Catalinimonas alkaloidigena: one gene and its partners. Each later gene encodes a partner of the first gene's protein in a complex. Links are inferred from orthologs where the notes say so. Each region holds a gene or a part of one and is shown in the gene's direction. Other genes may lie near its edges.

What was found. The genes of interacting proteins can lie anywhere in the genome.
Region 2: the proteins of BLR44_RS10025 (region 1) and smc are in contact, whole or in part, in a crystal structure (PDB 3ZGX), measured with the Bacillus subtilis proteins. The link is inferred for Catalinimonas alkaloidigena from one-to-one orthologs.
Region 3: BLR44_RS10025 (region 1) and scpB share a complex: the UniProt entries of both Bacillus subtilis proteins name them as parts of the cohesin-like complex. The link is inferred for Catalinimonas alkaloidigena from one-to-one orthologs.

Annotation. Positions count from the first base shown.
Region 1 is NZ_FNFO01000003.1:664,080-666,879, reverse strand. What follows is about bases 14-2,742. They hold BLR44_RS10025 (segregation and condensation protein A), read left to right. Parts: upstream 14-875; coding sequence 876-1,610; downstream 1,611-2,742. Other genes in these bases: BLR44_RS10015 (nucleoside-diphosphate kinase), read right to left, coding at 2,715-2,742; BLR44_RS10020 (lysylphosphatidylglycerol synthase transmembrane domain-containing protein), read left to right, coding at 1,625-2,695; dxs (1-deoxy-D-xylulose-5-phosphate synthase), read right to left, coding at 14-712. Also shown: more of dxs, read right to left, coding at 1-13; more of BLR44_RS10015, read right to left, coding at 2,743-2,800. UniProt on the Bacillus subtilis protein: Participates in chromosomal partition during cell division. May act via the formation of a condensin-like complex containing Smc and ScpB that pull DNA away from mid-cell into both cell halves.
Region 2 is NZ_FNFO01000002.1:555,977-560,145, forward strand. Bases 46-4,143 are described here. They hold smc (chromosome segregation protein SMC), read left to right. Parts: upstream 46-394; coding sequence 395-3,943; downstream 3,944-4,143. Other genes in these bases: BLR44_RS05655 (hypothetical protein), read right to left, coding at 46-288; BLR44_RS28530 (hypothetical protein), read right to left, coding at 3,954-4,143. In the rest of the region: more of BLR44_RS05655, read right to left, coding at 1-45; more of BLR44_RS28530, read right to left, coding at 4,144-4,169. UniProt on the Bacillus subtilis protein: Required for chromosome condensation and partitioning.
Region 3 is NZ_FNFO01000010.1:37,030-40,028, forward strand. Bases 46-2,973 are described here. They hold scpB (SMC-Scp complex subunit ScpB), read left to right. Parts: upstream 46-1,193; coding sequence 1,194-1,754; downstream 1,755-2,973. Other genes in these bases: BLR44_RS21455 (isoaspartyl peptidase/L-asparaginase family protein), read right to left, coding at 46-443; BLR44_RS21460 (TraR/DksA family transcriptional regulator), read left to right, coding at 734-1,120; BLR44_RS21470 (pseudouridine synthase), read left to right, coding at 1,805-2,973. Also shown: more of BLR44_RS21455, read right to left, coding at 1-45; more of BLR44_RS21470, read left to right, coding at 2,974-2,999. UniProt on the Bacillus subtilis protein: Participates in chromosomal partition during cell division. May act via the formation of a condensin-like complex containing Smc and ScpA that pull DNA away from mid-cell into both cell halves.

The DNA of each region.
Region 1 (2,800 bases):
TAAGACTTGTCTCTACCTTCGACGCGATTTCGCGGGCACTGCGGCCAAATTTGCTGAACTTACCCAGGAGGGTCCATACATCGTCACGTACTTTGTTATACGTCTGCGATGTGGTGATGTCGGTCAGATACTCCTTCAAGGCCCCTACATTGGGATCGATCGACATGCAGTTGTCGTTCAGCACAATCAACAGGTTGGCGTTCGAAAGGCCACCGGCGTGGTTCATCGCTTCGAAGGCCATGCCGCCCGTCAGGGCTCCGTCGCCGATCACGGCAATGTGCTGCCGGTCGTTCATCCCCAGGTAATCAGATGCCACCGCCATGCCCACCGCTGCCGAAATGGACGTAGATGAATGGCCTACCCCAAAGGCATCGTATTCGCTTTCCTTGCGTTTCGGAAAGCCCGAAATGCCGCCGTAGTACCGGTTGGTATGAAAGCGTTCCCGCCGTCCGGTGAGTATTTTGTGCCCATACGCCTGATGCCCCACGTCCCAAACCAGTTGATCGTTCGGCGTATTGAAGGCGTAATGAAGAGCGACCGTGAGTTCCGTCACGCCCAGACTGGCACCAAAATGCCCTCCGTAGACCGACACGTTATCGATGATGAACTGCCGAAGCTCATGACAGACTTGCAACAACTGTGTTTTATCAAGTTGGCGCAGATCGGCAGGGGAATTGATTTGCGCCAATAGGGGGCCGGGCTTTATCAGCATAAGGTTAACGTTACTCCAAGCAATTCAACATGAGGACAAGCAGTTTTGTTTTCCATGGGTTGAGTTGCTGAAAGAAAAATGCGGCCAGGTTCGTGACACCACAGAGCCTGTTTTCGCTTTAAGTTAAGTACTTTGCGGTAACAACCAGTAGAAGTGCTACGCATTGAATTTCGAGGTAAAGTTACCAATTTTTGAGGGCCCCTTCGACCTGCTCCTTTTTTTTATCGAGCGGGACGAGTTGGACATTTACGACATTCCCATCGCCCACCTCACCAACGAGTTTCTGGAGTACCTGCGCAAGTTGGAGGCGTTCAACCTGGAGGTCGCCAGCGAGTTTATTTTGGTGGCGGCCACGCTGATGCGCATCAAGGCCAAGTTGCTGCTACCCCGTAAGGAAACCAACGAAATGGGCGAAGAGGTAGATCCCCGCGAAGAACTTACCCGACGCCTGCTCGAGTACCGTAAATATAAGTCGGTAATGGCGGAGTTTTCGGAGCGAGAAGCGCAGCAAGCCTTACGTGAGACGCGTGGCAACGCATCCGACGAAATTGAGCGGGCACTGCAAGCCATTGATGCTGAGGCCGAATGGCAACATTTAAATTTGTATCAACTGATGCGGGTCTATCACCGCACCATGCGGCGCTACGACGAAAGCCAGCAGCAGAATGTCCATGTGGTAAAACAATACGAGTATACCATTGAGGGACAAAAAACTAAGATTATGGATAAAATCGGACGGCAACCGGTCCTGACGTTTACGCAGCTTCTGGAAGAGTACAAGTCGCGACTGGCCACGGTCTTTAATTTTCTGGCCATCCTGGAGCTGTTGCAGACCGGCCACGTGATGATTCAACTCGAAGCGGGCTACAACAACTTTTTAATTTTGAAAGCGGCCTGATCCCGCTCTCCACCATGGATCAGAATCAGAAGCAACTTCTGGAACGACTCAGTCCCACGCGTATTTTGTTACCGATGTTAATCGGCATCGGCGTGACGATCTACCTTTTTGTCTCCAAATATACCTGGAACGACCTCAGCTTTTTGCTGCGCGCCAACGGAGGCTGGATCTTGGCGTCGTTGGTGGTGCTGGTGATCCGCGACACGGGTTACATCTACCGGATTCGGCACTTGACCGGCAAAGACCTTTCGTGGAACAGCAGTTTTTACAGCATCATGCTGTGGGAGTTTGCCTCGGCAGTTACGCCTTCGGCCGTGGGGGGAACAGCCGTAGCGGTATTTATTCTGATGAAAGAGGGGCTGACGTTCGGGCGTTCGCTGGCCTATGTGATGCTGACGGCCGTGCTCGACAATGCCTTCTTCATTTTTGCTTCTGGACTGGCCCTGGTCTTTCTCCCCACGCAGATCTTCCCCGACATCTCCGAGTTCAGCTTCCAGATCGGGCGTAGCTTTCAGTATTTCTTTCTGATTAGCCTGAGTCTGATTGCTCTTTACACCTTCGTGATGGCCTTTGCGCTGTTTGTGCGGCCGCGCGGCTTCAAGTGGTTTTTGTTGCGCCTTACGGCCTGGCGTCCGTTGCGTCGGTGGCGGCAGGCGGCTTACATCCAGGGAAATGAAATCCTGATTGCCTCGAAGGAACTGAAGGGCAAAGACGTCGGCTACTGGACGAAAGCCATCGGCTCGACGTTGTTCGTCTGGTCGGCGCGGTACCTGATGCTCAACTGTCTTATTGCGGCGTTCACGCCCGTAACTGGTCCCGAGCACGTACTGATTTTCTTCCGTCAGGTCGTGATGTGGGTCATCATGCTGATTTCGGTGACTCCGGGGGCGGCTGGCCTTGCCGAAATCGCCTTCGATGCGTTTTTCAAACAGTTTCTGGGCAACTTCAGCACGGCTGTGGCACTGTTCTGGCGAATGTTCACGTACTATCCTTACCTATTGATTGGTGCTTTGCTCCTGCCCCGCTGGGTGCGGCGCGTCTTCTTCAAAGGCACAAAAAAGCCCTCTTCGGGGAAAGAGGGCTAATCCTAATATCGCGTTTCGTTTAGACGATCTCTGTTTCGGAGAAGAAGAATTTTCCTTCGAGGGCAGCGTTCTCGTCGGAGTCGGAACCGTGCACGGCGTTCGCTT
Region 2 (4,169 bases), on another replicon or contig:
TCGCTCGGTACGTTCGCGCACCTGCTGTGCTTTGCGGGCAACGCTCTGCTGCGCCTTCTCGGCGGCTTTTTCGGCCTCCTCCCACGTTTCGCGGGTTTCGATTCTGCGGGGGCGGATCTCTTCTTCGTCTTCTTCTTCGCCAAACAGCGACTCCAGCGGGCTTTGCGGCAGATGCGTTGACTCGTCCTGCTGCTGGCGCGTGGCGGCTTTGCGGCGCATTTTCACAAACGTGGCCACTAGGTAGATCAGCGCCCCCAATACATACACAAGAATATCCGAAGCGTCCATCTCCTTTTTTACGCTAAAAACGGTTGAGAATTGCCGGAAGGCCCTTAATTTCGTGATTTGAACTTGCTAAAGATACGCCAAATTTTCAAAGTTTGGCCGGTGATATATGCAGCTTAGTAAATTAGAAATAAAGGGATTTAAGAGCTTCGGCGATCGGGTCGTGCTTCACTTCGATCAGGGCATTACCGGCGTGGTGGGCCCCAACGGAAGCGGAAAATCCAACATCGTCGATGCCATCCGCTGGGTACTTGGCGAACAGAAAACGCGCGCCCTGCGGTCCGACAAAATGGAGAGCGTGATCTTCAACGGCACCAAAAAGCGCAAGCCGCTGCAAATGGCCGAAGTGTCGCTCACGTTCCTGAACGACAAGGGCATTTTGCCGACGGAGTATTCGGAGGTGACCATTGCCCGGCGCTACTACCGCTCCGGCGACAGCGAATACCTGCTGAACGGCGTGGTGTGTCGCCTCAAGGACATCACCAACCTGTTTATGGATTCGGGTATCGGGTCGGACAGCTACGCGATCATAGAACTGCGCATGGTCGACGACATTCTGAACGACCGCGAAAACGCCCGCCGTACCCTGTTCGAAGAGGCCTCGGGCATCTCCAAATTCAAACTCCGCAAACGTGAAACCCTCCGTAAACTGGAGGGAGTCGATCAGGACCTGTCGCGGGTGCAGGATGTGCTGCACGAGATCCACAAAAACATGAAGCAGCTGGAGCGGCAGGCCCGGCAGGCCAAAAAGTATTTTGAGATGCGCGACATGTACAAATCGGCGGGGATGGCGCTGGCGTTCGTCACGGTGCAGAGCCGGCAGTCGGTGCAGCAGCGCCTCGAACAGCAGATTCAGGGCCTGACCACCGAACGTACCGAAGTGCGCGGCAAAGTGGCCGAATCGGAGGAGGTGCTCGAAGGGTTGCGGCGCAAGATGGCCGAAGTCGAACATTTGCTGGCCAGCCGACGGAAAGTGCTGTCACAAAAGCAGGAAGCCATTCGCCAGCGCGAGAGCGAGCAGAAAGTACGCCACGAGCGTCACCAGTTGTTGCGCGACAAAGCCGAGAGCCTGCGCCGCCAGATCGACCAGGACCAGCAGCAGAACCGAGCTGTTGCGTCGGGGCTGAAACAGTTGCGCGAAGCGTTAGCGGAGACCGAAGCGACCACCTTGCGCCATCAGGAAGAGATGACCCAGGCCCGTGCCGCCTGGGAAGCCCAAAAAGCTCAACTTACCGCCCAGCAGCAGGAAACCAACCGCCTGACCACGCAATTACGACAGGCGCAGGACGCGTATTTTCAGTTGACCAAACGTCTGGAACTGGACGCCCAACAACTGACCACCATCCGGCAGGAGCTGGAGAACAGCACCCGCGAAACCGACCGGCATCGCGACCGGCTAGTAGAACTGGAAGCCGACATCAGCGACCTAGCCGAACAACTGGCGGGTCAGCAGGAAACCCGCTGGCAGTTGCAGGAAGCCGAAAACGCCCGCCGCGAGGAACTGCAACGTACCGAGCAGCAGTGGGAACAGCACCGCGATGCACTGGCGCGTCTGCACCGGACACATGACGCGTTGCGCAACGAATACAAACTGACGCGGGCTCTGGTCGAAAACCTGGAAGGATACCCGGAAGCAACGCGCTTTCTGCGCAAGGAGGAGTCGTGGCAGCAGAATGGATCGGCCACCGCCACACGAACGCCGCTGCTGCCCGAAATCATCTCTTGCCCGGACGAGTACCGCACGGCATTGGAGCATTTTCTGGAGCCCTGGATGAACTACTACGTAGTGCAGCACGACTCGCAGGCGCAAGCTGCCATCGCGTTGCTGGACCAGGCCAAGCGCGGCAAAGCCAGCTTCTTTGTACTGGACCGTTTTCAGGGATACGCGTCGCGGCCCGTGCCGGCGCTGGCCGATGCCGTTCCGGCCCTTTCGGTGGTACAGTATGACGAGCGCTATGCCGAGCTGGTCCACTTCATGTTGGACCGTGTCTACTTCGTAACGCCCGGGTTTGCGGCGTCGGACGTGCCACCGGGGCAAACGTGCGTCTCGACCGACGGCAAGTTTCTGTTAAGGGCCTACAGCCTGTCGGGGGGCTCGGTCGGAGCGTTTGCCGGCACGCGGTTGGGGCAGGCCCAGCGCCTCACGACCCTGCAGGAAGAAATCACCCAACTGGAAGCTGAACAGGAAACTCTCGAAGCTGAAAAAGCTACTCTGGAAGCCCGGCGGCAGACCCTACGCACCGCTTCCCGGCAGGCCGAAATTCAGGAAATCGAGCAGCAGATCAACAGCCGTCAGCAGCAGTTGGCGGCCCAGCGTGCGCGCTTCGAGCAATTGGCGGGCCTCGCCGACGACCAAGCTCTGCGTCGCCAGGAACTTCAGGAACGGCAGGTGCAACTTCAGGACGACATCGCCGACCTGACGCCGGACGTGGACCAGCGCAAGGCACAACTCGCGACGCTAGAGGCGCAGGTGCAAGACCAGCAGCACGTACTGGAAGAGGAGCAGGCGCTGGTGGCAGAGCGGGGTGAGGTCTTCAATCAGGCCAATCTGGCGTTTCACCAGCAGACCCTGCGGCAAGACAGCCTCCGCCAGGAAATTGAGTTTAAGGAAGATTCGTACGAAGTCAACGAACAGCGCATTCAGGACAACCAGCGCACGTTGGTCGAAACGGAGCAGGAACTGAAAAACCTGCTGGAAGCGCGGGGTAATGACGACGATGGCCTGAAAGCACTGTACGAGGAACAGACGGCCGTGCAGGAGGGCGTCAACGAGGCGGAACAGGAATTCTTCGCGGTGCGCGGACAAAGCGATGCCCTGGAGCGTGACCTGCGGGACCTGCGCCGGAAGGGCGAGGCCAACGACGCGCTGTTGCAGGAATTGCAACGCAAGCTCAGCGATACCCAAATGGACCTGGCCACGGTGCGCGAGCGTTTGTCGATCGAGTTCAACCTGAGCGATCTGGCCAAGCTCGACATGCCCGAACAATACGTCGGGGTATCGGAAGAAGGGCTGAAAAAAAGTGTACAGTCGCTGCGCGATCAGATCGAAAAACTGGGGCCGATCAACTCGATGGCGATGGAAGCCTACGAGGAAATCCGCGAGCGCTACGACTTTATCGAGTCCCAGAAGCGCGACCTGGAATCGGCGCGTCAGTCGCTGGTGGACACCATCCGCGAGATCGACCTGGTGGCGAAAGAGAACTTCCTCTCGACCTACGAGCAGATTCGGCTCAACTTTCAGAAGGTGTTCCGCACGCTCTTCACCGAAGAAGATACGTGTGACCTGACGCTGGTCAATCCGTCCGATCCGCTCGAATCCAAAATCGAAATCATGGCACGGCCCAAAGGCAAACGCCCGCTGACGATCAACCAGTTGTCGGGTGGGGAGAAAACCCTGACGGCCATTTCGCTGCTCTTCGCCATCTACCTGATCAAACCCGCACCGTTCTGTATTTTCGATGAGGTGGATGCGCCGCTGGACGATACCAACATCGACAAGTTCAACAACATCATCCGTGAGTTTTCGTCCGATTCGCAGTTCATCATCGTTACGCACAACAAACGCACCATGAGCAGCGTGGACGTGATCTACGGCATCACAATGGTCGAACAGGGCGTTTCTACCGTTATTCCGGTCGATCTGCGCGAACTGGTGTAGCGAAGTGTCCTCAGGGGGCGGGAGCGTCGCCGGTGTTGTGCCGCAATAGGGCGGCTACTACGAGCGCCATGCCGAAGGCGCCCAGCAACGTGCCCGCAATGGCCAGACCTGTGGCGGAGTAAAGTTCCGGGTTGCGTCCGGTCTGTATCCAGCCTACAATTCCGCTGGCGAAGCTGGCGAGAAGCAGCACCAGGCCGGTCCCGACAAGCGCCGTGCTGGAGGTGAA
Region 3 (2,999 bases), on another replicon or contig:
GCAAACGTTTCGGCGCCCGTACCCGTCAGCATGACGTGTTCCGAGGCATTCATCACTTTGATGGCCGCCGAAATCGGATGCTTGATGTTGGTTACACCCGCTACGGCCCCGGCGTTGCCGGTCTTCCCGTCCATGATGGAAGCGTCCATTTCGTTTTTTCCTTCGTGCGTAAAGACCGCCCCCTTGCCTGCATTGAACAAGGGCGAATCTTCCAGATGATGCAGGGTCAGTTCAATGGCTGAGACGCTGCTTTCACCACGGGCCAGCGCGTCGTATCCGAGGTTGATGGCTTCTTCCAGGGTTTGCCGGTAGGCTTGTTCCTGCGCGGGCGTCATACTTTCCCGGCGAATGGTCCCCGCCCCGCCGTGGACAACAATCCCGAAGGTTTGGGCATGTGAGGTTAGCGTCACAAATAGAAATATAAAAAGTAAATTTATTCTCATATCCTTAAAACAATAGGATTTAAATTGGCATCTTTACTCGAGAGGCCAATTAGCAATTTAACCTCTTATTATCGATTTGGTAACCAAATATTACATTCTTTGGAAATAAAATTTTCTATGGCGTAGGCCAATTATTCGATTCATAAAATTTTATTCTTTTATATGTAACTATATTCAACAATCGTTAAGCAGGTGGAAACGGAATTATTTAAATTTGCAGCGAATTTCGGATGTATATTGTTTAGTTTATGTGTTCAATAATTATTACACCACCATCAACCTCTAAATAAATGGCTCAAGAAGAAAGAATACGGTACTCTGAAGAAGAGTTGAAAGAGTTTGAAGAGCTGATCCTGCGTAAGCTGGAAAAAGCGAAAAAAGAATTGGCCTTCTACAAAGAATCCCTGACGCGGCGCAACGATTCGGGTACGGAAAACACTGCCAGCAGCATGAAAGTGCTGGAAGACGGTGCCGATGCCCTGGAAAAAGAGAACTTCAACCAGCTCGCGGCCCGTCAGCAGAAATTCATTCAACAGCTTGAACAAGCCTTGATCCGCATCAAAAACGGCACGTATGGCTTGTGCGTCGATACCGGCAAGCTGATTCCGAAGGAACGTTTGCGCGCGGTGCCCCACACCCAGCACTCGATCGAAGCCAAAATGAACCGCGTTAACTAATACAACCTAACCGCAAAACTTCCGATTAGCGCACGAAACCGTGGGTTAATCGGAAGTTTTGTTTATTTGCCCTATGCACTCTGAATTACTATGCCAGGTGGAAGCGCTGATCTTCTGCGCGACCGAACCGATCACCCCGGAAGAGCTCAAGCGCTGTCTGTGCGAAACCTACGACGCGACCATCTCGGACGAGGACATTACCGTAGCCCTGGAAGCCCTCCGCCAGCGATACGACCAGCCGATGTATGCGTTCGGGCTGTGTGCCCTTGCGGGCGGGTATCAGTTCATGACCAAGCCCGATTTTCAGCCGGTAGTGCAAACGCTCTTGCGTCAGAATTCCAAGAAGCGCCTCTCGCCTTCTGCCCTCGAAACTTTGGCGATCATCGCCTACAAACAGCCGGTTACCAAAACCGAGGTGGAACAAATCCGGGGCGTTACCTGCGACTACGCTCTGCAAAAGCTGCTGGAGAAAGAACTGGTGGAGATTCTGGGCAAGGCCGAAACCCCGGGCCGGCCGCTCCTGTACGGGACCAGTCGCCGCTTCATGGAGCATTTTGGCCTCAACAGCCTGAAAGATTTGCCCACGCTGAAGGAAGTAGTGCAGCCCAAAGCCGAGATTGGCAACCCAAACTGAACTAATCCATGGCGGCTCGGTGTTGATTCGTACCTTTGCATTTTAAGGTTATGAAAAAGACACCTGATCCGTCCGATTCGCCCCAGCGTTCTGCTTCTGAGCAACCAGAAGACGCTGCGTCGCGGGCTTATTACAACGATACTTCGTACGGACGTAAAAAATCCTCGCAGCGCCCTGCCAAAGCCGCCGAGCCTGCACCGCCCAAACCGCAACGTGGCGACGTAACGCAGAAGAAACAGGACCGTTCGGTCTTCGACAAAGAGTTCGACTGGAACCAGGAGTTCACGGACGAATCTCCTGGAAAACCGAGTCGCAAAGCAGCGCGGACGCCTGCCAAGCGAGAGCACCGTGCCGAGCGGCCTGCGTCGTTTCAAGAGAAACCCTTCCGACGCGATCGCCCCGACAAGGGGGGACAGCCCCGGGACGACGAACGCCCTCGCAAGCGTTTCGACGACGAACCGTCGCCTCGTTCTTCTCGCCGCTCCGACGACCGTGATGCCGGTGAAAAACGCGTACGCAAACGTGTCGCGAACGACCGCAACGACGACTACGGCAAAATTTCGGGACGCCCGTATGCACGCCAGGAGGGACGCAAATTCTCAGACAAGAAATCGGATCGTCCTCGCAAGCCGTCTTCTGATCGCTCCGAATTTGACTCACGTCGCGGCGATCGCCGGCGTTCTTTTCAGGAAGACTCCTTCTCGGATCGTCGTCCTTCCCGGGGCGGCAAATCGTTCGAGGCGAACCGGAAACCCAAAGCACCGGCAGCGGAAAGCGACCCCAACATTCTTCGCCTGAACCGCTACATCGCCAACTCGGGTGTCTGCTCCCGCCGCGAAGCCGACGAACTGATTGCCGCAGGGCAGATTGAAGTGAACGGAAACGTAGTGACGGAACTGGGCACCAAGGTGAAGCGAGACGATGTGGTGAAGTACAAAGGTCGTCGCCTGTCTCCTGAAAAGCCGGTGTATGTGCTTCTGAACAAACCCAAAGACTTTATCACGACGCTGAGCGATCCGCAGGAACGCAAAACGGTAATGCAATTGGTGGAAAATGCCGCTGAAGAGCGCATTTATCCCGTAGGGCGCCTAGACCGCAACACGACCGGATTACTTCTTTTCACCAACGACGGCGCACTGGCCGACAAGCTATCGCACCCGTCGAGCGAAGTGAAGAAGATCTATCAGGTAGATCTGAATAAACCTCTGGCCAAGAATGACCTGGAGCAAATTCAGGAAGGCGTGA